Regions from separate parts of the Janthinobacterium sp. GW822-FHT07H10 genome, predicted to be linked through region 1. Evidence: riboswitches for the same ligand, from Rfam matches in the RefSeq annotation. Region 1 holds a riboswitch; the other holds the start of a gene.
The links. Region 1 has a riboswitch for thiamine pyrophosphate ahead of AC1RDJ_RS17830 (TonB-dependent siderophore receptor). Riboswitches for the same ligand answer to the same signal wherever they lie in the genome.

Region 1 (15,564 bases):
GGCCTTCGACCAGATCAAGACATGCGCGGGTTTCTGGACCGTGGTCACGCAAGTCGATGCCGATACCGATGCAGAGGAGCGGCTGCTCGAGCAGGTGCGGCTGGCGGCAGCGAACAGCGACGCATGACGGGGCGGTGCGGGCAGGGACACCTGCAAGGCGGCGCCGCCGGCAGCCCCTGAAAATGGCCTTCGCTGCAACGGCGGCTTGCATGCCATATCAGGGCTGGCCATAGCCTGATTCCTCCATCCCCGAGCGCCGGATCCCGGCCGCCACGCAGGGCGGCATCCTGCCGCACATACGCTGCTTCTCCGGTGCAGCCGCATCATGCCTGCCGCAGAGGTGCTGGCGCGACAGCCGCCACGCAGGGCGGCACATGACAGCAGGTGCGGCCGGCAACGCGATTGCCTGTCATCATTGCTATTGTTGTTCTCCCGCTTGCGGCTGCGCGGGCCGCAACGCTTCCACCGGCAACTGAAAAAAGCGCGGCACCATGGCCGGCGACAGATCGTCACCGCCGTCCGTCATGGCCAGGCGGCCGCTCAGGAGCAGCATCACGTAGCCGTGGCCCAGCGACCAGCCGGCGCTGGCGGCGGCCTTGTCCCAGCGCGCATCGAGGCCCGCCTCGCGTACGGCCGCGCCCGCCGTCTGCAGCACGTACTGGAAACACGCCTGCGCCGCCTCCTGCAGGGCGGGGAACTGGCGCACGTCCTGGTGCTCGAACATCAGCCGGTAGTGGGCGGGCGCGGCCAGGGCGAATTCGATGTATTGCTGGCCCAGCAGCTGAAAGCGCTGTTCGGCGGGCAGGCTGCCCGGCGGCGGCAATTCGGCCTCCCATGTGGCGATCAGGCTGGCGAAGCCGGCCGCCGCCACCTCGGCCAGCAGGGCTTCCTTGCTGGGGAAGTGGCGGTACACGGCGGCGATCGACACGCCTACCGTGCGCGCCAGTTCGCGCAGCGACAGGGCGGCGTCGCTCTGCTGCGCCAGCTGGGCGATGGTGGCGGCGACCAGTGTGTCGCGCAGGTTGCCGTGATGGTAAGTACTGGTGTTGCTCATCGCTGTTTCCATTGCATGTTATCGCTGTTCACATTGTCGTGTATGATGCTCATGTTATCACTGAAAACATGGAGATCGCATGCAAGAGATGCACATTGCCGTCCGCACCGTGGCCCTGCCGTCCCGCGCCGGCATCGCCCCCCTGTATCCGGGCAGCCACCTAGCCGACGCGTATGCCGTCGATTTGCCGAACGCGCGCGCGCGGGAGCTGGACATGGAAAGCCTGGCACGCATGCTGCTGGGCAGCCAGCCGGGCTGGGCGCAAAAGCTGATGGTGCTGCGCGACGCCATCGTGGCGCTGTTCGGCATCAAGACGGCGAAGCAGATGGAAGCGAAGCCAGGCAAACGCATCGGCATCTTCCGCATCTTTGCCGTCAGCGACGACGAGATCATCGTGGGCGAGGATGACAGCCACCTCGATTTCCGTTTGTCGGTGCTGCGCAACAGGGAGGCGGGGCGGCATGGCAGCGTGACCCTGGCCAGCGTCGTGCACTGCCATAACCGGGTGGGGCGCGCGTACATCCTGCTGATCCGCCCGTTTCACAAGCTGATCGTGCGGCGTTCGCTGGCGCGCGCGGCCAGGATGGGCTTCGTCTGAGCGGGGACTGGCGGCGGACGGCAGGGGCAATCTTGCTTATTCATGCCCGGTATTGCATACTGCGCCACCAGCCTCATCACGATTCCCATGAACGATACGCTTCTCCTGCTGGGTTTTGCCACCACGCCGCTTGAACTGATTTCCTTTGTCCTGGCATTGACAACCGTTGCGCTGAACATCCGCCAGAACCACTGGGCGTGGCTGTTCGCCATCATTTCCTCGGCCGCCTACGGTTTCGTGTTTTTCGAGTCGCGCCTGTATGGCGACATGGCCTTGCAGCTGCTGTTCATCACCGTCTCGTTCTGGGGCTGGTACCAGTGGCTGCACCCGGTCAGCGGCGGCAAGACCCTGCCCGTGACGCGCCTGAATGGCCGTGGCTGGCTAGCCTGCGCCGTCGGCTGGCTGGTCGGCTTCCTGCTCATTTCCTGGTTGCTGACGACGACGGACACGGACGTGCCCCACGCGGACGGCTTTCTGACGGCGGGCAGCCTGGTCGGTCAATTCCTGCTGTCGCGCAAGAAACTGGAAAACTGGGTCGCCTGGATCATCGTCGACGTGCTGTATGTGTGGCTGTACCTGCACAAGGGCCTGACCCTGACGGCCGTGCTGTATGCGTTCTTTGTCGTGATGGCCATCATCGGCCTGCTGGCGTGGCGCAAGGCGGCGCCGGCCGCGCCAGACGCCATGGTCCTCAAGTGACCGGGCGTTGCGTGCGCGTGGCCATCCTGGGCGCGGAATCGTCGGGCAAGTCGACCCTGGCGGCCGGCCTGGCCGAGCGTTATGGCAGCGTGTGGGTGCCGGAATACCTGCGCGAGTTTGTGGAAACGCAAGGCAGGGTGCCCGTGGCATCCGACCAGTATGGCATCGCCCGCATGCAGCTGGAGCGGGAAAACGCGGCCGCCGCGCAGGCGCGGCAATTTTTATTTTGTGACACGACGCCGCTGATGACGGCCGTCTACAGCCGCCATTACTTCCATGGCATCGATGCGCCGCTGGCCGCCCTGGCCGACGACTACCACTATGGCCTGACCCTGGTCACGGCGCCCGACAGCCCGTGGGTGGCCGACGGCTTGCAGCGCGAGTCGGAAGCCGTGCGCCAGCTGATTCATCGCCGGCTGCTCGAGGAACTGGCTGAGCGCCAGATTTCCTACCTGCTCGTCAGCGGTAGCCTGGCGGCTCGGCTGGCGCAGGCGGATGCCTGGTTGAGCACCAACACCCCTGGCAGGGCGGGCTAAGCCGGCCTTATTTGCCGATGTGCTCGGCCAGGAAGCTTTCCAGTTGCTGATAGAACGCGGTGGCGTTTTTCGTCATGTAGAAGCCATGTCCTTCGTTTTGCGCCATCATCCATTGCGGCGCATTGCCAGCCCTGACCAAGGCCTTGCGCATCAACTCGGCGTGTTCCGGTGGCGCCGTCGTGTCCTTGTCGCCGTGCACCAGCAATACCGGCACCTTGATCCGGTCAGCCAGGCGTGAAGGCGAGATGGCGTCGAGTTCCGTGTTGTTTTCACCGATATAGTCCTGGTAGGCATGCCGGATATATTTGTGGCGGCGTGCATTATCCTCTTCTTTGAACAACCTGAGCTCATATACGCCGGCATAGCCGATAGCGCATTTGAAGGCGCCAGGTGCACGTATGGTCAGCATCATTGCCGAGTAGGCGCCGAAGCTGGCGCCGTATGAGCAGACGCGCCCGGCATCGACTTCGCCTTCAGCAATGACAGCGGCGAGGCCGTCCAGGATGTCGTCCTGGATTTTTTCGCCCCATTGACGGTAGCCTGCCCGGATGAAGGTCTCGCCACGGCCCCCGGAACCACGGAAATTAACCTGGAGTACGGCGTAACCGCGGCTGGCGAGGAACTGCGCATCGCTGTCGAACGACCAGGTGTCGTAGACGCCGTGCGGTCCGCCGTGGGGCATGACAACCAGCGGCAATTTGACGCCTGGCGCGTGCGTCGGCATGGTCAGGTAGCCATGCAGTTGCAATCCGTCGCGTGCCTTGAAGGCAATGGGACGGCGCTCTGCCATGCGATCCGGGTCGATGCCAGGCATGGTCGAGTACAGCAGTTCCGCCTTGTTGCTGGCCTTGTCGTACAGGTAATAGCTGCCCGGGTCGCGATCGCTGTAGACGGAAAACAGCAAGGTGGCGCCGTCATCTGTGAAGTTGACGAAGCGTACATGTTCGTCCGGAAAAGATGCGCTCAATTGCTGGTGCAGCCGGGCGTCCGCACTATTGGCGTCCAGGTAGATGGCGCGGGTACGGCCCAGCTGGTGAGATACTGCGAAAGGCATCTCGTTGGCGTCATACATTACGCTGCTCAGGTCGGCAACAGGATCTTGCGCCAGAACCACTCGTTTTCCGCTCGCCAGCTCTTCCCGCACCAGGGCCTCAGGGCCACCATTGACGGCATGGGTAGCAAAAAAAGCGCTGTCGTCCATCGTGAAGTGGAACGGGATTGTGGTTTGTTTTGGGATGGGAGGAGTGAGACGCCACTGGCCGCTGGCGTCATCAAGACGGTACAACACCGGCTCGTTCTTGTCGTCCCAGCCGTAGGCGAAGCGCGGCACGCTATTGCGCTGCTGCACAAACTGCAGGCGTGGCGCAGCGATGTCGGCCAGGGTCTTGCGATGGGCCTTCTTGCTGTCGACGTCGTATAACTTTGACCGGTCACGATCCCATTCCTGGGCGGACAGAAAGACGTGACTATTGCGCGGCAAGGGAACGCCGTTGATGCGGGCATAGCCATGATCATCGTCGAGGCGGTCGCCTCGACTCGACGAGCGGAACATATCGTAGCCGAACAGGTATTCCTGGTTGGAGCCGTCGAAGTCAAAAGCAATGATTTCACCCGTTGATACCGGTTGTTCCAGCTCTCCCAGTTCCAGACCCTTGCGCAATACCAGGCGCGTGTTCGTCAACCAAAGGTAGTTAAGCGGCACTTCAAATATGCGCAGGCGCAGCATGCCTACCGCTTTCATGTCCGGCAATGCATAGATGGTGATGATGGGGATGTTGCGCCCACCCTGCTGCATCTGAGTCGTGACCGCTATGTGTTTGCCGTCTGGCGACAGGCGTGGTGTACTGAACCGATCCTTGCTGGTGAATTGCTCTATGGGAATCGCGGCCTCGGTGGCGTGGGCGCCGCCGCCCGTGATCAGGATCAGGCTGGCAAATACCAGTGACGCCACATGTTGTTTCATGGAGATGCCTTGCACGGATAATCAAAATAAGGGTGGCAATTATAGCAATTTAATAATTGCCATAGTGTAATATTTTAATTATTTGCTATGCGCATCCATGAACAGGGGCATGTCCGGCGCATGCCCCCATGCGGCTGTTAAAAGTCGAACTGCGCCGACACCTTCAAGGTCCGGCTGGCGCCCGGGAACAGGTAGCCGCCCGCTTCCGGTGTCACGTCGCGCCAGTAGAACTTGTCCGTCAGGTTGTTGACGCTGGCGCGCAGCACGGCGGGCGTGCCGGCCAGGCGCGTGGCGTAGGCGGCGCCCACGTTGAACACGCTGTACGATGGCACGAAGGTGGTGTTGCTGTACTCAAAGGCTTTCCTGCCCGCATATTCCCAGCTGCCATTGACGTTCAAGCCCGCCACTTGCGGCACGGCGTAGTCGGCGCGCACGGCCGCCTTCAGGGCCGGCACGTTGGGCACGCGCTTGCCGTCCAGGTCCGCATTGCCCGTGTCCGACTGCTGGCTGTTCAGGGCCGTCAGGGACGCGCCCAGCTGCAGGTTGGCGGATGCCTTGCCCTGGGCCGACAGTTCCAGGCCACGGTGCTGGGCCTGGCCGGCACGCACGAAGTTGTACGCGGTTTTGCTGCTGTCGAGGTATTGGTTGAATTCCAGGCCCTTGCGGATCTGGAACAGGCTGGCGGCCACCAGGAAGTCCGGCGTCACGTCCATCTTCACGCCGAACTCGATCTGCTTCGAGCGGCTCGGCGTCAGTTCCACGTTGGCGTTTTCCGCATAGCGGTCGGCCGTGCCGCCGTGTTCCATGCCCTGCGAGTAGGATGCATACACGGCGATATTGTCTTGCGGGTTGTACACCAGCGCCACGTTCGGCAGCAGGAAGTCGTGCTTGGCGCGGATTTCCTTGTCGGCCTTCAATACATACTGGTAGCCATCGACATCGATGTGGCGCAAGCCGCCATGCAGTTTCCAGTTCGGCGCCAGGCTGACGATGTCCTGCACGAAGACGGATTTTTCCTTGTCGTTGCGCACCAGGCGCACGGGGCCCGTGACGCCGTCGGACGGGGCGACGATGACGGGACGGTAGATATTGCTGATGCCCACTTCGTCGTACACGTATTTGCCAGCACGGTCCTTGCGGTTGAAATACGACACGCCGGCCGTGAATTCATGGCGCAGGCTGCCCGTGGCGAACTTGCCCTGGATCATGGCTTGCGCGCTCAGCGGCTTTTTCGTCTCGCCCAGGCTGCGGAAATCCCAGACGGAGAAGTCGCCGTTGCTGCAGAACACGGGGTCCCAGCCTTCCGGGCTGCAGCCGTACGGGTAGGCCGTATAGTCGTCGCGCTTGAACGAGTGCTGGTTGGCGGAGACGGTGGCATGCCAGTCGTCGTTGAACGCGTACTGGAAGCGCAGGCCGACGTTGCTGGTGATGGTTTCCACCGGATGCGTCCACGGCTGCTTGTTGAGCATGGTGTCGGCGCTGACGTTCGACGGCAGGCGGCCGTTGCTCAGCAGCTGGAAGCCGGGCGCCGTCACTTGCGCCTTGTCCTGGTAGTCGGCGTCCAGTTGTAGCAGCGCCTGCGGCGAGATTTGCCAGTCGAAGGCGCCGGAAATGAATTTGCGGTTGCCGTCGGCGCCCTTGATGTAGGAGCGCAGGCGCTCGGCCGCCACGTTGACGCGGTAGCCGAAGCGCGTGTCTTCCAGGCGTCCGCCCACGTCGACGGCGCCGTACAGCGTGCCCCGTTCGCGCGCTTCCAGCGTGACCGTGCGCAGCGGCGCATTCGTCGGGCGCTTGACGATGAAGTCGATCACGCCGCCCGGCGCGGCGATGCCTGCCTGCAAGCCTGCCAGGCCCTTCAGCACTTCGATGCGTTCCTTGTTTTCCAGCGGAATTTGCGTGTCGCCGGGAATGGCGACGCCATCCTTGCGGTAGCTGGAATTGGTGTCGAGCTTGAAGCCGCGTATCGTAAACTGTTCCGCATAGCCGACGGCATTGTAGGAATCGTTGATGCTGGCGTCGAGCTTGACGGCATCGCTGAGATTGCGGATCTGCAGGTCCTGCAATTCTTTTTGCCCGATGACGGTGACGCTGGCCGGCGTCTGCAGCAGCGGCGCGTCGGAAAAGCCGCCCACGGAGGCGCGCTTGGCGGCCGGCGCCTTGCTGGCCGTGACGATGACTTCGGTCATGCTTTGCGCATCGGCTTCGGCGGTGTCATTGACGGCCAGGGCGGGCGCGGCAAACGCGTGCAGGATGGCCAGGGTCAGTACAGGACGTGAAAAATGCGCAGATAAATTCGGTGTGGACATAGATTGCTCGTGGTTCAAGCCGTCTCTGGGAAAGAGCACGGCAGGCTGCTTGTTCGGCTGGCGCCAACGCAGGAGCTATCAAAGGAGGGAGGTACTTTGCGCTTTCCTTCGCTGGCATTATCCAGATCAGGTACGAAGGGTATCTCTCACCCGGATAACGACTCCAGGACCCCTAGCGAAACGACAGCTTAGCATGAACCACGGCCCGCTGTCCCGCTGGCTGACCGTTTTACAACAGTGTGGGCAGATTCTAAAACCAGGCTACAGGCTCAGCTCCAGCACCTTGCGGCTGACGGCGGGCGTCACTTCGCGCTGCTCGCCCAGCGCCGTCATGCCGTGCGCTTCCAGCGCCGCCACGATGGCGTCCACGCTCGCATGGTTCAGGCCATAGTCGGCCAGGCGCGTCTTGACGCCCATGTGGCGGAAGAAGAATTCCGTGCGCGCGATGGCCGCCTCGATGCGCCCATCCTCGTCGCCGCCGTCGAGGCCCCACACGCGGGCCGCATACTGCAGCAGCTTGGCGCGCTTGGCCTGCTTGCGCACGCGCAACATGCTGGGCAGGATGATGGCCAGCGTCTGCGCGTGATCGAGCTCGTACAGGGCCGTCAATTCATGGCCGATGGCGTGCGTGGACCAGTCCTGCGGCACGCCCACGCCGATCAGGCCATTCAAGGCCAGGGTGGCGCTCCACATCACGTTGGCGCGCACGTCGTAGTCGTCCGGGTGGGACAGGGCCTTCGGGCCTTCCTCGATCAGGGTCAGCAGGATGCCTTCGGCGAAGCGGTCTTGCACGGACGCGTTGACGGGGTAGGTCAGGTATTGCTCCATCACATGCGCGAAGGCATCGACGACGCCATTGCCCACCTGGCGCAGCGGCAGGGTGAACGTCTTCGTGGGATCCAGTACCGAGAATTTAGGATAGACCTTGCGGCTCATGAACGAGCGCTTTTCCTGCGTGGCCTTGCGCGTGATCACGGCCGAGCCATTCATTTCGGAACCCGTGGCCGGCAGGGTCAGCACGGTGCCGAAGGGCAGGGCGGCGTCGACGATCTTGCCGCCTTTCGCCAGGATGTCCCAGGCCTCGCCTTCATGCAGCGCGGCCGCGGCGATGAACTTGGTGCCGTCGACCACGGAACCGCCGCCGACGGCCAGCAGGAAATCGATGCGCTCGCTTTTCACGAGGGCCACGGCCTGCATCAGGGTTTCATAGCTGGGATTCGGTTCGATGCCGGCAAATTCCAGCACCGTGTGGCCGGCCAGCGCCGCGCGCACCTCATCGTAGACGCCGTTCTGCTTGATGCTGCCGCCGCCATACGTCATCAGCACCCTCGCCTGCGGCGGGATCAGCGCCGTGATGGCGGCGATCTGGCCCTGGCCGAAGAGGATTTGCGTCGGATTGTAGAAATCGAAATTGAACATGGGGCTCCCGCTGCGATGTGTAGGCTAATGCCGAGCCATGATTATGGCCGAACGGGGCGAAACGTGTCGTGGGCGCTTGAGCTTTTCGCCCGCGCGGCGGAGAATGCAGCGCAGGCCATATCACCCACTACGCGAAAAGGAAGCCGCATGACCACCGTCCCACTGGAAGAATCCGATTTGCCCGCCACCGCGCTCGACATGCACCGCGCCATCGGCGCCGCCATCGCCGCGCTGCAAGCGCTTGACCTGAACAGCCAGCGCTTCGAGGCGTGCACCGACCCGGAACTGCGCCGCGTGCTCGCGCATGCGGGCGATACCAGCCGCAAGGAAGTCGCCATGCTGCTCGAATGGATGCGCCGCCGCGACGCGCGCCTGGACAAGGAAATGAAGGAAGCGCTGTTCAAGGCGGGCCCCATCGTGGCCCAGTATCATTATGATGAAAAAGTATCGTAACTATTGGTTTGTTGCCGTGGCGTACCATGCGCCACACCGGCCTTGCTTCGCGTAGACTGTGGCCCTAATTGAATTTAACGTCGGCGAGCGGCGTTGCGAGCGGATGCGCGTTGTGGCCGAGGAGCGGAACTGTACTGAGGTACAGCGAGCACCGGAGGCCGCAAATCGCGCCGCGCAGTCGCCGTTGCCCGGCGTCTTCCTGAGGGTTTTATATGAAGTCATTACCATACCGAGAAGGCAGCTGGTTTGCCGTGCCCTTGCCGGGCGGCGGCTATGCCGTCGGCGTGGTGGCGCGCACGGCGCCTGCCGGACGCATCATGCTGGCGTATATGTTCGGGCCGAAGCGCGACAGCCTGCCCGCGCTGGATGAACTGGAAGCCTTGCAGCCGGAGCAGGCCGTGCGCCGCCTGCGCACGGGCGACATGGCCCTGCTCAACGAACGCTGGCCCCTGCTGGGCGACAGCCGCCATTGGAACCGCGCCGCCTGGCCCATGCCGGCGTTTATCCGCCGTAACGAATCGCTGCAGCGCGCGTGGCGCGCCAGCTATGCGGACGCCGATCCGGCCAAGCTGGACCGCGAGGAATCGATACCCTTCGATACGCCGGGCATGGAAAGCGATTCCCTGTACGGTTACGGGGCCACGGAATTGTTGATGAATAAATTGCTGGCGCAGGAGCAGGCGTCCGCTTGACCGTTGTCGGGCGGCGGAGACGCCGGAGCCGGCAGCGTAGGCGGATTGGCGCCTGGCGCGCAATCCGACAGGAATAGCCAACAATGTTGTCGGATTACGCGAGGCAAGCCCTCGCCGATCCCACCTGCGCCGCTTATGCCGCCGGCAAGCTGATCTGAAACGCCAGGCCGCCGCCTTCGCGGTTGCGCACCTGCAGTTCGGCGCCGTGGCGCAGCAGCACGCGGTCGACGATGGCCAGGCCCAGCCCGGCACCGTTTGCCTGGCCGCGCGCCGTGTCGAGGCGGGTGAAGGGTTTCAGCAGCTGCTCGATCTTTTCCGCCGGCACGCCGGTGCCATGGTCCTGCACTTCGATGATGACTTTTTTCGCGCCATGGCTGGTGCGCACCTGGCAGGCGATGTCGATTTCCGTCACGTCGCTGCCCGGCGTCTTGCCATAGCGGCGCGCATTCTCGATCAGGTTGTTCAGCACGCGGCGCAGGTCCGTGGCATTGCCCATCGCCTGCGCGCCATCGGCGATCGTCGCATTGATCTTCACGTCGGGCAGGCGCATCGCTTCGCGCGCCATGTCGCTGAGCAAGCCGCTCAAGTCCACATTCGTAAAACTCGACGCTTCCGTCGGCCTGGCGTAGTCGAGGAACTGGCCGATGATGGCGTCCATCTGCCCGATATCGGACTGGATGCCTTCGCGCGCCTCGTCCGACAGGTTCGCCATTTCCACTTCCAGCTGCATGCGCGCCAGCGGCGTGCGCAAATCGTGCGAGATGCCGGCCAGGATCACGGCGCGGTCCGATTCCACCTGCTGCAGGTCGTCGACCATCTGGTTGAAGCTGCGGTTCGCCTCGATGATCTCGATCGGGCCTTTTTCCGGCAGCGGCGCCGGCTGCTTGCCCTTGGCGATATCGCGCGCGGCCGCCGTCAAACGCGACAGCGGCAGATTGATCAGGCTGGAAATGATGGCCGCGCCCAGCACGGACAGCAAGGATACGAGACTGGCCCAGCCCAGCCACTGGAAGCCCGTCAGGCCGCGCAGGCGCTCGCGCTCGAGCATCAGCCAGTATTCGTCGTCGTCGATCTTGAAGCTGACCCAGAAGCCGGCCACGCCGTTGACGCGCGCGGAAAAGCGCGTGTCCTCGCCCAGCTTGGCCTTCACCAGCGCCTCGATGTCGGGCATCAGGTAATTGTCGGGCGGCGGCTCGATGCGGTCATCCTCTTCCAGCGGGAAGATGCGGATGCCTTCGTTGCTGACGAGGTCGAACAGCAGTTCGCGCCGCAGCTCGGGCGCCGAGTGCGTCAGGGCCGCATGCGTGATGGTGACGACGGAAATGACCTGGGCGGAAATCTGCTGCGCCTGCGGCTCGCGCTGGATGACGGAAATCATGCCGATCCAGGCGATCATGCTGACGGTGGTCAACGTACCCAGCAGCAAAAAGGTGCGCCAGAACAGGCCGCTTTTCAGCCGTGCCAGGCTGATATCGGGAACAAGCTTCATCATGCCTCGCCAGCGATCAGCGCGGCTGTCCGTCCGGGATGAAGACGTAGCCGAGGCCCCACACGGTCTGGATGAACAGCGGGCTCGACGGATCAGGCTCGATCAGCTTGCGCAGGCGCGAGATTTGCACGTCCAGGCTGCGGTCGAAGACTTCGTATTCGCGTCCGCGCGCCAGTTCCATCAGCTTTTCGCGCGACAGCGGCTGGCGCGCATGGCGGGCAAATACTTTCAACACGGAAAACTCACCGGTTGTCAGCGGCACCGTTTCGCCATTCTTTTTCAAGGTACGCGTGCCCAGGTCCAGCACGAAATCGCCGAATTCGAAGGTTTGCGGCGTTTCCGACGGCGCGCCCGGGATTTCATCGGGACCCTTGCGGCGCAGCACGGCGCCGATGCGGGCCACCAGTTCGCGCGGATTGAACGGTTTCGGCAGGTAGTCGTCGGCACCCATTTCCAGGCCGACGATGCGGTCCACGTCTTCGCCCTTGGCCGTCAGCATGATGATCGGCGTCTGGTCGCCCGCGCCGCGCAGGCGGCGGCAGATCGACAGGCCGTCTTCGCCGGGCAGCATCAGGTCGAGCACGAGCAGGTCGTAGCGCTCGCGCAGCCACAGCTTGTTCATCGCAGTGGCGCTCTCGGCCGTGAAGACATTGAAACCTTGCTCGGTCAGGTAGCGGCGCAGCAGGTCGCGCAGGCGCACATCGTCGTCCACCACCATGATTTTCGCCTGGTGGCCATGGATCGATTGCGTATTTGCATTGCTGCCGGTTGTGGAGGTTGTGGTCATTTAGGGTGTCGTGTTATCTTATATTAGTTGCTATAGTAACGCCTCGCGCGGCGTCGGCAAGGGGCTGTGGCGACCCATTACAAACTGTTACAAACTTTACCCAATTACTCTTACTGCACCGTGTAAAGCATCATACACTGGGGCCACAGTGGAAATCAGCTTTAAGTTTATACGGCATCGCGGAAGAGGAACTCAATGAATATCGTTACCCCAAAAATTCACGCCGCTCCCAGCGCATCAGCCTTCGCACGTGCCGTGCTGTCCACGTTCGCCGTTTGTTCCGTGTTGGCGGCCAGCCTGGCGCACGCGCAAAACCAGCCGCCGCGTCGCGACGACCAGCAGCAGCAACAGCAGCAAATGCAGGCCCAGCGTTACGAACAGGTGCAACGCAGTAATGATACGCGACTGCGCGAACAACGTGACGCACGCAGCTTCGACACGCGTGCCGAAGAGCAGCGCCGCGCCAACGACGGCGCCGAGGCATCGCGCCGCACGGGCCGCATGACGCCCGACGAGCGCCGCGACCTGCGCCGCCAGATCAATGAAGTGGGCCAGGACATCTATTCCAACCCGCCACGCCGATAACTATTTTCGGCAATCCATCCGACAGGGCCATCTCGCAAGACTTGGCCCTGTTCGCATTTGGTGGCCCGATTTTTTGCTGAGTCAGGCACGCCGCCACGCCCCGTGATATTGTTCAAGTGTACTGAGTAAGTGCAATTTAGCAAGTTTTCTGTTTTGGGGGAGGCAAGTGGTGAGCGACGACGACACGCCCGTTCCAGATGCGGCCCACGCGGCCAGCTTGCCGCATGGCCTCGTCCAGCGCCACGACGGCGTGTTCTTTGACCTTTCCCTGGCGCCCTCCCAGCTGCGCGCCGCCGTTGGCCAGCTGTTCCTGTCCGGCCAGCTGCTGGCCGGCCTCGACTACCCCTTGTTCCTGCTGACACTATTCCATGCGCCGGTGCCGCGCGCCGCGCCCAAGGGCGACGCCTTGCTGCGCGTCGCCGCCCGCGTGGCGCCATTCCCGGCCGCGCGGCGGGCCCTGTATAAACAGGTCAAGATCCGCGGCGACGTGGCCGAGTTTTACTTTGAGGCGCTGGCGGCCGATGCGGATGGCCAGGTGCCGGCGCGCCGCGAATTTGACGAGCTGGTGGCCGACCTGTGGGGCAAGGGCGTGCTCTACGGCCTCGACAGCGTTGCCGTGCGCGCCATCCTCGATACTGGCAAGGCCGAGCGCATCACGGTGGCGCGCGCGCTGCCGCCGCAGCCGGGGCGCGACGCCCAGCTGGTCGAGGTGTCGCAGGGCATCCACCGCGACGATGCGCCGCGCGAGCGTCCCGACGGCCGGCTCGATTTGCTCAGCTTCAAGAACCGCTTCCCGCAAGTGAAAAAACATGCACGCCTGCTGCGTTTGCTGCCGGGGGCGCCCGGCCAGCCCGGCTACGACCTGGCCGGCAACGTGCTGCCGCCGCCCGCGCCGCTGGAGCTGGACCTGGCGGCGGCAGCGGGCGTGGGCACGGTGGCCGAGCATTTCAGCGATGGCGACTTCATCGTGGCCACGCTGGATGGCTACGTGAATGTCGATGAGCAGGGCAAGATTTCCGTCGAGAACAAGATTGTCAGCCGCGAAGGCGTCAGCAGCCGCACCACGGGCAACCTGAAGCTGCGCGCCGCCTACGAGGAATATGGCGAGGTGCAGGAACAGCGCCAGCTCGACGGCAGCGACATCACCATCCACGGCGACGTGTATGGCCATCTGCATTCGCATGGCGGCTTGATCTTGCTTCATCGCAACCTGGTGGGCGGCACGGCCTTCAACGAGCACGGCGACGTGCGCATCGAGGGCGTGGCCTCCGGCTCCGTGGTGCAGTCGCTGAGCGGCGAGGTGCACTTGCGGCGCGCGGAAAGCTGCGTCATCGCCGGCACGCGCGTGGTGATCGACCACGCCAGCAATTGCGAGATCATCGCCGACGACGTCGTCATCGAGCTGGCCGAAGGCTGCGCCGTGGCGGCCCGCACCATCAAGGTCGGCAGCGCCGGGCCGCGCAAGCAGGTGGAAATGCTGCTGTTTCCGCTGGTGCCCGATTTGAGCAGCCTGGAGCAGAAGATCGCCGACAGCCTGGCCAGGGGCGCGCAATACCTGCAGATGCGCGACAAGCGCCAGCAGGAAATCGATGCCATCGCGCAGCTGCCCGAGGTGCGCAACTACCTGACCCTGGCGGGCCAGCTGCGGCGCGGCGAACTGCAGCTGCAGCCGGCACAGCAGTTGCAGTACGACAAGCTGGCCGCGCGCATCGCGCCCGTGCTGAAGGAAGTGGCGCGCCTGCGCGTGGAAGTGAAACAGTCGGAAATCCTGCAGGCGCAGATGCTGGCGCTGGTGGCGCAATTGCGCCAGGAGCGCCAGGCCATGGCCGGCCAGTCGCGCTGCACGCTGGGCCTGGTCGATGGCGAGACGACGGTGCGCGCCCTGGTCGTGCCGCGCGGGCCGGCCAAGGTCTACGACCGGCCGCCGAAGGAAATCAAGGCCTTGCTGCGCAGCGCCACGCCGGCCACCCAGCTGGTGTTTGCCGACAGCACGGGGACCCTGGACTGGACGTATGCGCCGCCGCCGGGCGGCTAGTCGGTGACCTTGCCGCGCGACTGTTTCAAGATGCTGTGCGTGCTCTTGCTGTCGAGGCGGCGCCGCTGCGAGCTGCGCGTGGGCTTGGTGGCGCGCCGCACGGCGGGCAGGAAGGTCACGCTGTCGATGATTTCCTGCAAGCGGCGCAGGGCTTCTTCCTTGTTCTGTTCCTGGCTGCGTGACTGCTGCGCCTTGAGCACCAGCACGCCATCCTTGCTGATGCGGCTGTCGCGCAGGGCCAGCAGGCGTTCCTTGTACGCGTCCGGCAGCGACGAGGCGGCGATGGGGAAGCGCAGGTGGATGGCGCTGGAGACCTTGTTGACATTCTGCCCGCCCGGGCCTTGGGCGCGGATGGCGGAAAATTCGACTTCAGCGGGATTGACGAGGTGTTGCATGGCCTGCCTGTGGGGAAACGGTGCGGCTATTGTAAGGGAAGATGGCTGCGCCGGCGCAAGGGCGGGCTTGCCGGCCGATGATGTCTTCCGGGAAAGTTGATGTTTCTCAACGCCGGCTGCGGCGATGCTGGTTAGCATGGGCCAACGTTGCGCCACTGCGCATCCTGGCAGCGCTTACCGGATGAAAGGATCATCATGCAGCCCACGACGACCGCTGGCGCCGCAGGAGCGGCGGAACGTAGCACCGTGCAATACCTGAGTTTCCGGCTGGGCGGCCTCGAATATGGCCTCGATTACCGCTGCGTGCGGGAATTGCGTCCGCTCAAGGAGCTCGACCGTTTTTCTTCGGAAGGGGAAGTCTTGCAAAGCGTGGCCGTGTCGCGCGGCGTGATCATTCCCATCGTCGACATGCGCGCCGCGTTCGGCAGCATGCAGGGCACGCCCGACCCCGCCACCGACGTGATCATCCTGCAGCTGAGCAATGGCGTGATGGGCATGGTGGTCGATGGCGTCACCGATATCGTCAGCCTGGCACCCTGCGACATTGCTCCCG
Region 2 (15,564 bases), on a different contig from region 1:
TGAGAAAGAATTCATATTCGCCCAGCTGCAGCGGCCGCGCCACGGCGTCGAGGATGCGCTGCAGGATGGCCGCGCCCGGTTCGCCATCGCCATGCTGGGGCAGCAGCAGCACGAATTCGTCGCCGCCCAGGCGCGCCACCGTGTCGACTTCGCGCGTGGCGTCGCGCAGGCGCTCGGCCACGCTTTTCAGCACGCTGTCGCCCGCGTCGTGGCCCAGGGTGTCGTTGACGAACTTGAAGCGGTCGAGGTCGATGAAGACCACCCACAGGGGCAGCTTGCTGCGCCGCGCCACGGCCATCGCCTGCTCCAGCCGCTCGCGCAGCAGCAGGCGGTTGGCCAGGCCCGTCAGGACGTCGTGCCGCGACTGGAATTCCAGCTGCTGCTCGAAGCGCATGACGGTGCTGATGTCGTATTGCGCGACGACAAAGTGGTTGACGGGGCCATCGCCATCGTCGCGCACGGGCGCCACGAACAGTTCGCTCCAGTAGCAGCTGCCATCCCTGCGGTAATTGCGCACGATGGCCTTGCCCTCGCGCCGCTCGCGCAGGGCCGCGGTAATTGCATGCATGTCCTGCCGCGCGTGTTCGGGACCCTGCAAGTCTTCCAGGCGCTGCCCGATGACTTCGCTGGCCGCATAGCCGGTGATGCGCTCGAACGCGGGATTCACGTATTCGATCAGGTAGCCGGGCGCGTCGGCGCTGCACAGGATGATGGCATTGGCCGACACTTCGATGATGCGTTCGCGCAAGCGCAGCGATTTTTCATTGTGCATGCGCGCGGCGATGTCCTCGGACAGGCGCAGATTGGCAAACTGCAGCGTCGCCGTGCGTTCGCCCGTGATGCGCGCAATGACGCTGTTGCGCGACACCAGCTGGTAGACATAGGCGGCCGCCAGCAAACTCGACAGCAGTCCGCCCAGCAGCACATACAGCGAACCGCGGCGGTTGGCGTCGAACGTCAGCCCGTGCGCGGGCAGCAGGGCGGCGCTCAGCGCATGACCGCTGGCGTGGTGCTGCCACAGCAGCCTGGCGCTTTCCGCTTCGATCTGGCGCGCCGAGACATAGCACAGGGCCGTCAGGCACAGCCCGGCCGCCAGCGTGAGCAGGGCCGAGGTGGAGACGGAAATGGAGATGCGCTTGAAGAATGATTGCATGGTGGTGTCCGGTGGCTGTGCGCGCCGGTGCGTGTCCATGATCAGGTCGCCCGGTTAGGACTGGACTGTAGGGCCGTGGCCGATTCAGCGTCCGTACGCTAGCGAACGGACGACCATGCCAACAAGAAATATAGTCGGGCCACTGTGCAAGCGCTGTGTTACGCTGCACAGCATGGCGGCTCTCGTTCGGACGCCTTTCACATATCCCCTAGCTGACGACTGGAAACCAGGAACCCTGCCCATGTCGAGTCCGCATGCCCAGTTGCACAACCCGAATCAAAACCATTTGCTCGCCGCCATGCTCGACGCCGATTTCGCGCGCCTGGCGCCGCACCTCGAGCAAGTGCCGATGCTGCTGGGCGACGTGATCTACGATTCGGGCGACAAGCTGCAGCATGTGCACTTTCCCACCACGGCCATCGTATCCCTGCATTACCTGCTGGAAAACGGCGGCTCATCCGAGATCGCCGGCGTCGGCAATGAGGGCATGGTGGGCGTGTCGCTGTTCATGGGCGGCAATTCCACGCCGAGCCGCGCCGTCGTGCAGACGGGCGGCGTCGGCTATCGCCTGAAGGCGCATCTGCTGATGGAGGAATTCGACCGCGCCGGCCCCGTCATGCGTTTGCTGCTGCGCTATACGCAGGCGCTGATCACGCAAATGTCGCAGACGGCCGTGTGCAACCGCCACCATACGGTGGAACAGCAGCTGTGCCGCTGGCTGCTGCTGACCATGGACCGCCTGCCGGGCCGCGAGCTGACGATGACGCAGGAATTGATTGCCAACATGCTGGGCGTGCGCCGCGAAGGCGTGACGGAAGCGGCGGGCCGCCTGCAGGCGCGCGGCTTCATCAGCTATCGGCGCGGGCATATCACGGTGCAGGACCGCGCCGGCCTCGAAGGCCATGTGTGCGAATGCTATGGCGTGGTGAAGAAGGAATTCGCGCGCCTGTTGTCGGACGTGCGCCAGCGCCAGGGCCATTGAGTTCCCCCGTCCCCTCTTTCATTGTCGTTACAGCCAGGCCATTCCATGCACACAGTTGATAAACTCCCCTCCCGCGCCCCATCGCGCTGGCCCATGGCGCTGGCGTTTTCGTTCAGCGCCATCGTGCTGCTGGCCGTTGGCGTGCTGGCCTGGCGCGCCCCGTTCGAGACGGCGTGCGTGATCGACGCGCTGGTGTTCCTGCTGCTGATGCTGCTGGCGGCGCTGTACCGGCGCACGGTGGCGGCCAGCCTGCCGCGCCAGCTGCTCAAGGCGGGCGCCTTGCAGGATGCGATTTTCAACAGCGCCAACTTCTCGTGCATCGCCACCGATGCGCAGGGCGTGATCCAGATTTTCAATGTGGGCGCCGAACGCATGCTCGGCTACGCAGCCGGCGAGGTGGTCGACAAGCTGACGCCGGCCGGTATTTCCGATGCACAAGAAATCGTCGCGCGCGCTGCCGCCCTCAGCGCCGAACTCGATACGCGCATCACGCCCGGCGTGGAAGCGCTGGTGTTCAAGGCCACGCGCGGCATCGAGGATATCTACGAGCTCACGTATATCCGCAAGGATGGCAGCCGCTTTCCCGCCATCGTCTCCGTGACGGCCCTGCGCGACGCGCAAAGCAAGGTCATCGGCTATCTGCTGATCGGCACGGACAACACGGCGCGCAAGCAGGTCGAGGCGGAACAGGCGCTGCTGGACCAGCGCCTGCAGGAGCAGCAGGCGTACACGCGCTCGCTGGTCGAGAGCAACAATGCCGAGCTGAAAAAGGCGCGCCAGGTGGCGGAAAAGGCCAACCGCGCCAAGTCGGAATTCCTGTCGAGCATGAGCCATGAATTGCGCACGCCGCTGAACGCCGTGCTGGGCTTTGCGCAGCTGATGGCGTCCGACGTGCCGCCGCCCACGGTGCCGCAGCAGCGCTCGATCGAACAGATCCTCAAGGGCGGCTGGTATCTCTTGCGCTTGATCAATGAAATCCTCGACCTGGCCATGATCGAATCGGGCAAGGTCACCCTGTCGCAGGAAGCGATGTCCTTGCTCGACGTGCTGCAGGATTGCCAGGCGATGATCGCGCCGCAGGCGGAAAAGCGCGGCATCCGCATGCAGTTTCCCCGCTGTGGCCAGGCCTTCTACGTGCATGCGGACCGCACGCGCGTGAAACAGGTGATGGTCAACCTGCTGTCGAACGCCATCAAGTACAACCATTCCGGCGGCACCGTCACCGTCGAATGCAGCCGGAATGGCGACAAGGTGAGGGTCAGCGTGCGTGACAGCGGCGCCGGCCTCGATGCGGGCCAGGTGGCGCAGCTGTTCCAGCCGTTCAACCGCCTGGGGCAGGAAAACAGCACGGAAGAGGGCACGGGTATCGGCCTCGTCGTCACCAAGCAGCTGGTCGAACTGATGGGCGGCGCCATCGGCGTCGACAGCACCGTCGGCGTGGGCACCACCTTCTGGTTCGAGCTGGCCGCCAGCACTGCACCGTCACTGGTGCTGGGCGACGGCGATGCGTTGGCGCAGGTGCAAGAGCCGCAGGAAAGCCAGCGCACCTTGCTGTACGTGGAAGACAATCCCGCCAACCTGGCGCTGGTGGAGCAATTGATCGCCCGCCGCAGCGACCTGAAGCTGCTGACGGCCATCGATGCGCACCTGGGCATCGACCTGGCGCGCACCTACCAGCCCGATGTGATCTTGATGGATATCAACCTGCCCGGCATCAGCGGCTATGGCGCGCTGCATATCCTGCACGACGATCCGCTGACCAGCCACATTCCCGTGATGGCGCTGTCGGCCAACGCCGTGCCGCGCGACATCGAAAAAGGCCTGGAAGCGGGCTTCTTCCGCTACCTGACCAAGCCGATCAAGGTCGTCGAATTCATGGATGCGCTCGACGTGGCCCTGCACCATGCGGCCGCGCACGGCCTGGCCGACGACACTCACGCAGTACGCTAATTCAGCATTTATTTTTAGGAATACCGCCATGCTTCAAGCCACCGAGATTCTGAACGCCAGCATCCTCATCGTCGATGACCAGGAGGCCAACGTCATGCTGCTGGAACAGGTGCTGCGCAATGCCGGCTATACGCGCATCACGTCCACCATGGACCCGCAAGCCGTGCGCGCGCTGCACCAGCAGCACCGCTACGATTTGATCCTGCTCGACTTGCAGATGCCGGAAATGGATGGCTTCGAGGTGATGGAAGGCTTGCGCGACATCGAGGCAGGCAGTTACCTGCCCGTGCTGGTGATCACGGCCCAGCCTGGCCACAAGCTGCGCGCGCTGCAGGCCGGCGCCAAGGATTTCGTCAGCAAGCCCTTCGACCTGGTGGAAGTCAAGACGCGCATCCACAACATGCTGGAAGTGCGCCTGCTGTACCAGAAGCTGGGCGACTACAGCAAGTCGCTGGAACAGATGGTGGAAGCGCGCACGGCCGAACTGCGCGAAAGCGAAGCGCGCTTCCAGCGCTTCACGGAACTGTCGTCGGATTGGTACTGGGAACAGGATGCGCAGGGCAATTTGACGCGCTTTTCCGGCCCCGTGGCCGAGATGCTGGGCATCGGCAGCGAAGACGAGCCGCAGCGCTGGAACGCCGCCGAGCGTGCCTTGCTCGACGCCAAGATCGCCGCGCGCGAACCGTTCCTCGACTTCATCTACAGCCGCGCCAACCCGGACGGCAGCACGCAATACCTGCAGGTCAGCGGCGAACCGATGTTCGACAATGGCAGCCGCTTCATCGGCTACCGCGGCATCGGCCTCGATGTCACGGCGCGCCTGCGCACTGCCTGATTGGCGGGCGGCTGATTTATACTTGTTGCCATTCACATCGACAAGGAAAGCATCATGGCTGACAAACTGCCTCCGGCGACACCGCCGCAATACTGGTTCCCCGCCAAGACCTATGGCTGGGGCTGGGGCATGCCCATCACCTGGCAGGGCTGGCTGGTCTTCCTCGGCGCGCTGGCGCTGTTCGCCTGCGGCGCCTATCTGTTCCCGCCGCAGGAATCGCTGGCGCCGTACATCGTCTATGAAGTCGTCATTGCCGCCGCGCTCGTCGGCGTGTGCTGGCTGAAAGGCGAACCGACCAGCTGGCGCTGGGGCAAGAAGAAATAAACGTCCGCGCATCGTTTGCAAGGCAAGCGATGCGCAAAGACGACAGCTGCAAGAAATCATCTGGCCACGCGGCGCGAACCGCGTATAATTGGCTCGCTGCCGCAAGGCGGCAAACGCTAGGGGTCCTGCCTTTCGCTGTGGAAACACGGTGCAAGCGCGGGTGAGAAATACCCTCCGAACCTGATCTGGATAATGCCAGCGAAGGGAAGCTTTAGGATGAACGCACCCCGCCTTTCCGCGTGCGCGCAGCCGAACCTCCTTAGCTGGCTCCAGGCTATAAATAGTCTAGCTGCAGTCTAGCCAAGGAGCCAAAATGAACGCCAATCCGAAATTCCTTTCCGCCACCGCCACGGTCGACGAAGCCGCCATCGCGCCGCTGCCCAATTCGTGCAAGATCTATGTCGAAGGCAGCCGCCCCGACATCCGCGTGCCCATGCGCGCCATCAGCCAGTCCGACACGGAAGCGTCGTTCGGCGGTGAAAAGAATCCGCCGATCTACGTGTATGACACGTCCGGCCCGTACACGGACCCGGACGTGCAGATCGACATCCGCTCGGGCCTCGATACGCCGCGCCTGCCGTGGATACTCGAGCGTGCCGACACGGAAGAATTGCCCGGTCCCACCTCCGATTACGGCATCGCCCGCCTGGCCGACCCGAAACTGGCCGAGCTGCGCTTCAACCTGCACCGCAAGCCGCGCCGCGCCATTGCCGGCAAGAACGTGACGCAGATGCATTATGCGCGCCAGGGCATCATCACGCCGGAAATGGAATTCGTCGCCATCCGCGAAAACATGCGCCGGCAAGAGTATTTGCGCGAGCTCAAGGCTTCCGGCCCCATGGGCGAGCGGATGGCCGAGATGATGGGCCGCCAGCACCCGGGCCAGTCGTTTGGCGCCAGCATCCCTGCCGAAATCACGCCCGAGTTCGTGCGCGAGGAAATCGCCCGCGGCCGCGCCATCATTCCCGCCAACATCAACCACCCGGAAGTCGAGCCGATGATCATCGGTCGCAATTTCCTGGTGAAAATTAACGCAAATATCGGCAACTCGGCCGTCACGTCGTCCATCGGCGAGGAAGTGGAAAAGATGACCTGGGCCATCCGCTGGGGCGGCGACAATGTGATGGACTTGTCGACTGGCAAGCACATCCACGAGACGCGCGAATGGATCGTGCGCAACAGCCCCGTGCCCATCGGTACCGTGCCCATCTACCAGGCGCTGGAAAAGGTCAATGGCAAGGCAGAAGATTTAACGTGGGAAATTTTCCGCGACACCCTGATCGAGCAGGCCGAGCAGGGCGTCGACTACTTCACCATCCACGCCGGCGTGCTGCTGCGCTATGTGCCGATGACGGCCAAGCGCTTGACGGGCATCGTTTCGCGCGGCGGCTCCATCATGGCGAAATGGTGCCTGGCCCACCACCAGGAATCGTTCCTGTACACGCATTTCGAAGAGATTTGCGAGATCATGAAGGCGTATGACGTCTCGTTCTCGCTGGGCGACGGCCTGCGTCCCGGCTCCATCTACGACGCCAACGACGAGGCGCAGCTGGGCGAGCTGAAGACCCTGGGCGAGCTGACGCAGATCGCCTGGAAGCACGACGTGCAAGTGATGATCGAAGGCCCGGGCCACGTGCCCATGCAATTGATCAAGGAAAACATGGACTTGCAGCTGGAGCAGTGCGGCGAGGCGCCGTTCTACACCCTGGGGCCGCTGACGACCGATATCGCGCCCGGCTACGACCACATCACCTCGGGCATCGGCGCGGCCATGATCGGCTGGTACGGCACGGCCATGCTGTGCTACGTGACGCCGAAGGAGCACCTGGGCTTGCCGAACAAGGCGGACGTCAAGGACGGCATCATCACCTACAAGATTGCGGCGCATGCGGCCGACCTGGCGAAAGGCCATCCGGGCGCGCAGATCCGCGACAACGCGCTGTCGAAGGCGCGTTTCGAATTCCGCTGGGACGACCAGTTCAACATCGGCCTGGACCCGGACAAGGCGCGCGAATTCCACGATGAAACCTTGCCCAAGGATTCGGCCAAGGTGGCGCATTTCTGCTCCATGTGCGGCCCCCACTTCTGTTCGATGAAGATCACGCAGGAAGTGCGCGAATACGCGGCCGGCATGGGCATTGCGGAAGACAAGGCGCTGAAGCAGGGCATGGAAGTGAAAGCCATCGAGTTCATCAAGAACGGCGCCGAGCTGTACCGCAAGGTCTGAGGGAGGCGTGATGAGTGCATTGATACCGATCATGCTCAACGGCGCGCCGCACCAGGTGCCGCCCGGGCAAACCCTGGATCAACTGATCGCCGCGCTGTCGCTGGAAAACCAGGCGCTGGCGCTGGCCGTCAACCGCAGCGTGGTGCCGCGCAAGGCGTGGCGGGACAGGGTCCTGGAAACCCAGGACCAGGTGGAGATCGTCCGCGCCATCGGCGGCGGCTAAAAATGTCCAAGCAAACCTGCTGCGCGTCGCGCTTTGCGGCCTGCGATGCTCACCGGCTCGGCGCGCCCGTGCCCTGGCACGGTGGCGCGTCTCGGCCACAAATCATCGCCGCTCGCGACGGTTTTCTTCGGACGTTTAAAAACTTAAGGAACAGCATATGCATACCGCAACAAACAACGACCTGCTGACGATCGCAGGAAAACAGTATCAATCGCGCCTGCTGGTGGGCAGCGGCAAGTACAAGGACTTGCCGCAGACGCGCGAAGCGACGGACGCGGCCGAGGCGCAGATCATCACGGTGGCGATCCGCCGCGTGAATATCGGGCAAGATCCGAATGCGCCCAGCCTGCTCGACTTCGTGCCGCCCGAGCAGTACACGATACTCCCGAACACGGCCGGCTGCTACAACGCCAAGGATGCCGTGTACACCTTGCAGCTGGCGCGCGAACTGCTGGGCGGGCGCAATCTGGTGAAACTGGAAGTGCTGGGCGACGAAAAGACCCTGTTCCCGCACATGCCGGAAACCCTGATCGCGGCCGAGGCGCTGGTCAAGGATGGCTTCGACGTGATGGTGTACTGCAGCGACGACCCGATCCAGGCGAAGATTCTGGAAGACATCGGCTGCGTGGCCGTCATGCCGCTGGCGTCCCTGATCGGCTCGGGCATGGGCATCTTGAATCCGTGGAACTTGTCCCTGATCATCGACCAGGCGAAAGTGCCCGTGCTGGTGGACGCGGGCGTGGGCACGGCGTCGGATGCGGCGATCGCCATGGAGCTTGGCTGCGATGGCGTGTTGATGAACACGGCGATCGCGGGCGCGCGCGACCCCGTGCGCATGGCGCGCGCCATGAAGCTGGCCGTGCGGGCCGGGCGCGAAGCGTTCCTGGCGGGACGCATGCCGCGCAAATTCGCCGCCTCGCCATCGTCGCCGATGGCAGGCCGCCTGGCGTGATGGTGCCTACGCTGCCGGTGGTGCTGGTGTTTGCCGGCGTCGATCCTTCCGGCGGCGCGGGCATCGCTGCCGATATTCTCGCCATCGCGGCGCAGGGCGCGCATGCCTTGCCCGTCGTCACGGCGCTGACCGTGCAGGACAACGACCGCGTGTTTGGCGTGCAAGCCGTGGCGCCGGAGCTGCTGCGCCGGCAGGCGCAGGCGTTGATCGACAAGATCGCCATCCACGCCGTGAAAATCGGCATTCCCGGCAGCGCGGCAAACGCGGCCGTCATCGCCGACTTGATCGGGCAACTGCGGCAGGCCCGGCCGAATCTGCCCGTCGTGCTCGACCCCGTGCTGGCCAGCGGCCATGGCGACGTGCTCAGCCTGGACGATGCCGTGCTGGCGCTGGCACCCCTGCTGGCAGTGACTACTGTCATCGTACCGAACGGGCCGGAGGCGGTGGCCCTGGGCGGAGCGGAAAACTTGCGCGCGCAAGGCTGCGAACATGTGCTGGTGACGGGCGGCCATGGCGCCGGTGACGAGGTGATCAACCGCTGGCGCGATGCCGCTGGCGTGGAGCGCGAGTGGTGCTGGCCACGCCTGCCCGGCGCCTTCCACGGCAGCGGCTGCACCCTGGCGTCCGCCATCGCGGCGCGGCTGGCGTCGGGTCAGCCACTCGCGCAGGCGCTTGATGGCGCGCAAACTTATTGCCATGCGGCCCTGGCTGGCGCGTATGCCATTGCGCCAGGTCAATTCATGCCGCAACGACTGACTGATTAAGGAAAACATCATGCGTGGACTGTATCTCGTCACTCCCAACTGGGATGACACCGACCGCCTGCTCGACGTAAGCGAGCAAGCCTTGCAGGGCGGCGTGGCCCTGCTGCAATACCGCCACAAGAGCGCCGATGCGGCGCAACGGCGCGAGCAGGCGGGCGCCTTGCTGGCGCTGGCCCGCAAGTATGGCGTGCCCTTCATCATCAACGACTTCATCGAGCTGTGCGAAGAGCTCGACGCGGACGGCGTGCACGTGGGTGGCACGGATGCGTCCGTCGCGCAGGTGCGCGCGCGGCTGGGGACGGACAAGATCGTCGGCGCTTCCTGCTATGGCGACATGGCGCTGGCGTACGCGGCGCAGGCGGGCGGCGCCAGTTACGTGGCCTTTGGCGGCTTCTATCCTTCGCTGGTGAAACAGTATCCGGTGACGACGCCGCTGGACATCGTGCTGCAGACGAAACGCGAGATCAGCTTGCCGTGCGTGGTGATCGGCGGCATGACGCCGGCGAATGCGGCGCCGCTGGTCGCGCGCGGCGCCGACATGGTGGCGGCGATCAGCAGCGTATTTGGCAACGGAGACCAGGCGGACGAGGTGGATATTGCAGTGCAGCAATTCAATCTGCTGTTTGCGCGTTAAGCGGAGGTCTTGCGCGGCGGGTTTCACGCATAATCGGCATATAATAAGAGCATCATTCATTACCGAGGTTCCTTTGCCCATGAGTCAGCCTGCCGCCGCGAAACGCCTTATCCTGATCGTTGACGATGACCAACTCCTGTTGGAATTCCTTGGCGAAGTCCTGCGCCATGCCGGTTACGAGACGGCCCTGGCCAATTCAGCCGAAGTGGCGCTGCAGCTGATCGCGCAGCGCGAACCCGACCTGGCCTTGCTCGACATCCACATGCCGGGCATGTCCGGCCTGGAGCTGGCCAAGCGCCTGCACGGCGAGACGGCCGTGCCGTTCATGTTCCTGTCCGGCAGCGGCGACAGCGAGTCGGGCAAGCAGGCGGCCGCCTACGGCGCCGTCGGCTATGTGGTCAAACCCGTCGACGAAGGCCGCCTGATGCCCGCATTCGAAGCGGGCCTGGCGCGCGCCGACGAGATCCGTCAGCTGCGTCGTACCGAGCTGAACCTGAATGCGGCGCTGGCCGCCGGCCGCGAAACGAGTCTGGCCGTGGGTCTCTTGATGGGCAAGTTCCAGACGGACCGCAACACGGCGTTCGAGGTGCTGCGCGACCATGCCCGCTCGAGCCGCCGCAAGATCAATGAAATCGCCAGCCAGCTGCTGCTGGCCGAGGAAACCCTGAACGGCTTGCACGGCGCCTTTTTGAATCGCGCAAAAACCAAGTAAGTGTTTCCCCTTGCGCCGGTGTGGCACGCCGGTGCGTGCCTTGTTATGATGTGACGATACGGCGCGCTGGCGCGCCTGATTCAACCACTGACAGGACACACATGAAAACCAAAGCCGCGATTGCATGGAAGGCGGGCGCTCCGCTGACGATAGAAGAAGTCGACCTGGCCGGCCCGCGCGAGGGCGAAGTACTGGTCGAGATCAAGGCCACCGGCATTTGCCATACCGATTACTACACCTTGTCGGGCGCCGACCCGGAAGGCATCTTCCCGTCCATCCTCGGCCATGAAGGCGCCGGCATCGTCGTCGACGTGGGACCGGGCGTGACGACCCTGAAAAAGGACGACCACGTCATCCCCCTGTACACGCCGGAATGCCGCCAGTGCAAGTTCTGCCTGTCGCAAAAGACGAACCTGTGCCAGGCCATCCGCTCGACCCAGGGCCGCGGCCTGATGCCGGACGCCACCTCGCGCTTCTCCATCGACGGCCAGCCGCTGTTCCACTACATGGGCACCTCGACGTTTTCCAACTACATCGTCGTGCCGGAAATCGCTCTCGCCAAGATCCGCGAAGACGCGCCGTTCGACAAGGTGTGCTACATCGGTTGTGGCGTGACGACGGGCGTGGGCGCCGTGCTGTTCACGGCCAAGGTCGAGGCGGGTGCCAACGTGGTCGTGTTCGGCCTGGGCGGCATCGGCCTGAACGTGATCCAGGCGGCGAAGATGGTCGGCGCCGACAAGATTATCGGCGTCGACATCAATCCGGCGCGCCAGGCCATCGCGCGCAAGTTCGGCATGACGCATTTCGTCAACGCCAATGAAGTGGAAAACGTCGTCGACACCATCGTGCAGCTGACGGACGGCGGCGCCGACTACAGTTTCGAGTGCATCGGCAATACCACCACCATGCGCCAGTCGCTCGAGTGCTGCCACAAGGGCTGGGGCCAGTCCATCATCATCGGCGTGGCGGCCGCCGGCCAGGAAATCTCCACGCGGCCATTCCAGCTGGTGACGGGGCGCGTGTGGAAGGGTTCCGCTTTCGGCGGCGCGCGCGGCCGCACGGACGTGCCGAAGATCGTCGACTGGTACATGGAAGGCAAGCTCAATATCGATGATTTGATCACGCACCGCCTGAAGCTTGATGATATCAATCAAGGTTTCGACTTGATGAAGAGCGGCGAATCGATCCGTTCCGTCGTCTTGTACTAATATAAATACGCCGTACCACGGCGTTTTTGCGGAGGCTGCGGCCTCCGTTTTTTTTGCCGCCGCGCTTTACCATCCATCGCGCCTATCGGTCGTCCAGTCCCTCATCCGGGCACTTCATCGCATGACGCTGGAAGCGCCGCCGGCACGCGGCTATCGTGGTCCCTGTCGCCGTACCACGGCGGCTTTGCGGAGGCCACTGGCCTCCTTTTTTTTTGCCCGCCGACTACCATCCATCGCGCAAGCCTGCCGTCCAGGCGCGCCTTTTTGCAGCCTGTCGCACGGCGCTGGAGCCGCCGGCCGGGCATGGCTAGAGTGGACGCTCCAACCATACCTATGAGGCAGCCATGTCCACTTCCCACCGTTTGATCCTCAGCCTGGCCGGCATCCTACTCGGCGGCAGCGCCCTGGCCGTGCAGCCGCCGCAGCCGCCCGCGCCGCCGGCCCCGCCTGCTGCGCCAAGCAAGCAGATCAGTATTTCCATGGACAGCGGCGATGGCTATGCACTGGTCGATGGCCAGAAGGACAGGGTCACCATGAGCGGCAGCGATGTGGATAACCAGCAGATCAAGCAGTTGAAACAGTCGATCAAGGGACAATTCCTGTGGTTTCGCGACCAGGGCAAGAGTTATGTGATGCAAGATCCGACGCTGCTGGCGCGGATCGACGAGGCCTGGAAACCATCGCAGCAACTGGGCCAGCAGATGAGCGTTCTGGGCCGGCAGATGGGAGCGCATGGCAAGGCGATGGGCGACTTGGGCAGCAAGATGGGCGACCGCGGACAGGCGCAGGCCAGGGCCGGCACGCGCGAGTCGGAACAGCTGCGCGCGCTGGGCCGCCAGCAGCAGGAACTGGGCCGCAAGCTGGGCGAGGCGTCGCGGCGCCAGGCAACGGCGACGACGGATGCGGCGCGCCGTACGGCCGAGCGCGATGTGGAACGCTTGCAGCAGCAGATCGAAGATGCCCAGGATGAAATGGAAGAAGCCAACGACCGCATCGCCGCCATCCATGAGAGCGAGGCCCAGCAGGCTGAAGTGATTTCGCGCCAGATGGAGCAGCGCAGCAAGCCGATGGAAGCGCTGGGCAAGCAGATGAGCGAACTGGGCCGCCAGCAAGAGAAGGCGGCCAAGGCGGCGGACAAGGCCACGCGGCAGGCCATCGCGCAATCGCTGAGCGAAGGCAAGGCCAAGCTGGTGCGCTGAGTGCTCAGGCCAGCCGCTTGCGCATCAGGCAGCGCAGCGCCGGATCATGTCCGTCTTGCGCCTCGCGCGCCAGCTTGTGCGCATGGCCTTCGCCCAGCGCCACGGCATCGGTTTCGCTGAAGCCGTGGCGCGCATAGTAGGGCGCATTCCAGGACAGGTGGCGATACGTGCTCAGGGTCAGGAAGGCGCAACCCAGCGCTTGCGCCTGGGCGGCAGCGGCCGCCAGCAGGCGCGCGCCCAGTCCCTGGCGCTGCTGCGGCAGGGCGACGGACAATTCCACGATGAACAGCTGGCCGTCGAGCGGTTCGGCGGCCAGGAAGCCGGCCGGCGCAGCGTGCCCATCGGTGGCGAGCCACACGCCACCCTCGCGCTGCAGCGCTTGTAAGGTGCTCAAGGGCAAGGGTTCTCCCTGCGCCAGCCATGCCAGCTCCGGCCCGGCCTGCGCAAACAGGGCGGCGGCGCTGCGCTCGACCTGGGCCAGCAGGGGCAGATCGGCGCCGCTGGCCGCGCGGATGGCGTAGCTCATGGCGCGTGCCAGACGGCGGTTGCGGCGCGGTATTGTGCCGGCAGCAGCGCCCTGGCGTCTTCCACGCTGTCGTACAGCTGGTCTTGCTGGCATTGCCATTGGGCATCACAGCTGAAGCGGTAGACGCGCGCCTCGCCTTCGTACTGGCACAGGGCCAGGCCGTGAATGGCGAGCGGCGCGGCGCCGGTGCCGCCGCTAACGTGGCCGAATGGCAAGTCGGACCAGGCCCAGGCCAGTACGCGGGCGCCGTCGATGTGGCTGGGAGGTGTCATGGGGGGCGGTTTCCGCGTGAATGTCATGACGCCGATTGTAGCGCGCACGCCCAAACTGGCGCGACCGCTGGACAAATGCACAGTATTTTTAGCCATGCCGGTATAATCACGGCATGCAAAATCTTCTTCACAACCTCAATCCCGAACAATACGCTGCCGTCACCTTGCCGGCCCAGCATGCGCTGATCCTGGCGGGCGCCGGTTCGGGCAAGACCCGCGTGCTGACCACCCGTATCGCGTGGCTGATCCAGACCCAGCAGGTATCGCCGCCCGGCATCCTGGCCGTGACCTTTACCAACAAGGCCGCCAAGGAAATGCTCACGCGCCTGTCGGCCATGCTGCCAATCAACACGCGCGGCATGTGGATCGGCACTTTCCACGGCCTGTGCAACCGCCTGCTGCGCACGCACTACCGCGACGCGGCCTTGCCGCAGACCTTCCAGATCCTCGATTCGCAGGATCAGTTGTCGGTGATCAAGCGCTTGTTGAAGGCAAACAATATTGATGATGAGAAGTTCCCGCCGAAGACGGTGATGTATTTCATCAACAACGCCAAGGACCAGGGCTTGCGCGCCACGGATGTGGAAGCGTATGACGCGCACGAGCGCAAGATGGTCGAGCTGTACCAGCTGTATGACGACCAGTGCCAGCGCGAAGGCGTGGTCGATTTTGCGGAATTGCTGCTGCGCACGTACGAGTTGCTGAGCCGCAACCAGCCCTTGCGCGAGCACTACCAGGCGCGCTTCCGCCACATCCTGGTGGACGAGTTCCAGGATACGAATAACCTGCAATACAACTGGCTCAAATTGCTGGCCGGCCACGGCAGCCGCGATGGCGGCGCCCTGTTTGCCGTCGGCGACGACGACCAGAGCATCTACGCGTTCCGCGGCGCCAACGTGGGCAATATGAGCGCCTTCGAGCATGAATTCCAGGTGCAGAACTTGATCAAGCTCGAGCAGAATTACCGCTCGCACGGCCATATCCTCGACAGCGCCAACTTGTTGATCGCGAACAATAGCAAACGCCTGGGCAAGAACTTGCGCACGGACGCGGGCCATGGCGAGCAAGTGCGCGTGTACGAAGCCAGCTCCGACCTGCAGGAAGCGCAGTGGATCATCGAAGAGGCGAAGAGCCTGATCGCCGATGGCGCCTCGCGCAGCGAAATCGCCATTTTGTACCGCTCGAATGCGCAGTCGCGCGTGATCGAACATGCGCTGTTCTCGGCCGGCATGCCCTACCATGTGTATGGCGGCCAGCGCTACTTCCAGCGCGCCGAGGTCAAGCATGCGATTGCTTACCTGCAATTGATGGACAATCCGCACAACGATTCGGCCTTCTTGCGCGTGGTCAACTTCCCCACGCGCGGCATCGGCATGCGCTCGATCGAGCAATTGCAGGCCGCCTCCGAGCAGTACGGCATCTCGCTGTACGCGGCCGTGCCGTACGTGGCGGGCAAGGCGGGCAGCGTGCTGGCCGGCTTCGTCAAGCTGGTCGAAGGCGTGCGCTTCGAAACGCAGCAGCTGTCGCTGCCGGAAATGGTGCGCGTGGTGCTGGAAGCGAGTACCTTGCTCCAGCACTATCAGAATGAAAAGGAAGGCGCCGA

Region 2: linked by a shared signal. The riboswitch ahead of thiC (phosphomethylpyrimidine synthase ThiC) and the one ahead of AC1RDJ_RS17830 (TonB-dependent siderophore receptor) in region 1 are both predicted to bind thiamine pyrophosphate.

What each region holds. Positions count from the first base shown of each region.
Region 1 is NZ_JBXAKS010000007.1:249,357-264,920, reverse strand. It holds gene AC1RDJ_RS17860 (DUF4303 domain-containing protein) at 1-127, shown strand, start outside; gene AC1RDJ_RS17855 (TetR/AcrR family transcriptional regulator) at 419-1,054, opposite strand; gene AC1RDJ_RS17850 (DUF2867 domain-containing protein) at 1,134-1,652, shown strand; gene pnuC (nicotinamide riboside transporter PnuC) at 1,740-2,351, shown strand; gene AC1RDJ_RS17840 (AAA family ATPase) at 2,348-2,887, shown strand; gene AC1RDJ_RS17835 (alpha/beta hydrolase family protein) at 2,895-4,850, opposite strand; gene AC1RDJ_RS17830 (TonB-dependent siderophore receptor) at 4,988-7,156, opposite strand; TPP riboswitch at 7,243-7,340, opposite strand; gene AC1RDJ_RS17825 (iron-containing alcohol dehydrogenase) at 7,418-8,575, opposite strand; gene AC1RDJ_RS17820 (ferritin family protein) at 8,723-9,028, shown strand; gene AC1RDJ_RS17815 (Imm26 family immunity protein) at 9,241-9,720, shown strand; gene AC1RDJ_RS17810 (sensor histidine kinase) at 9,854-11,212, opposite strand; gene ompR (osmolarity response regulator transcription factor OmpR) at 11,226-11,927, opposite strand; gene AC1RDJ_RS17800 (hypothetical protein) at 12,192-12,581, shown strand; gene AC1RDJ_RS17795 (flagellar assembly protein A) at 12,751-14,616, shown strand; gene arfB (alternative ribosome rescue aminoacyl-tRNA hydrolase ArfB) at 14,613-15,011, opposite strand; gene AC1RDJ_RS17785 (chemotaxis protein CheW) at 15,207-15,564, shown strand, end outside.
Region 2 is NZ_JBXAKS010000009.1:110,402-125,965, forward strand. It holds gene AC1RDJ_RS20000 (putative bifunctional diguanylate cyclase/phosphodiesterase) at 1-1,153, opposite strand, end outside; gene AC1RDJ_RS20005 (Crp/Fnr family transcriptional regulator) at 1,395-2,135, shown strand; gene AC1RDJ_RS20010 (hybrid sensor histidine kinase/response regulator) at 2,181-4,085, shown strand; gene AC1RDJ_RS20015 (response regulator) at 4,114-4,920, shown strand; gene AC1RDJ_RS20020 (hypothetical protein) at 4,975-5,244, shown strand; TPP riboswitch at 5,353-5,468, shown strand; gene thiC (phosphomethylpyrimidine synthase ThiC) at 5,558-7,471, shown strand; gene thiS (sulfur carrier protein ThiS) at 7,491-7,694, shown strand; gene AC1RDJ_RS20035 (thiazole synthase) at 7,852-8,646, shown strand; gene AC1RDJ_RS20040 (hydroxymethylpyrimidine/phosphomethylpyrimidine kinase) at 8,646-9,410, shown strand; gene thiE (thiamine phosphate synthase) at 9,421-10,044, shown strand; gene AC1RDJ_RS20050 (ANTAR domain-containing response regulator) at 10,124-10,756, shown strand; gene AC1RDJ_RS20055 (S-(hydroxymethyl)glutathione dehydrogenase/class III alcohol dehydrogenase) at 10,858-11,964, shown strand; gene AC1RDJ_RS20060 (hypothetical protein) at 12,309-13,163, shown strand; gene AC1RDJ_RS20065 (GNAT family N-acetyltransferase) at 13,168-13,689, opposite strand; gene AC1RDJ_RS20070 (hypothetical protein) at 13,686-13,961, opposite strand; gene AC1RDJ_RS20075 (UvrD-helicase domain-containing protein) at 14,075-15,564, shown strand, end outside.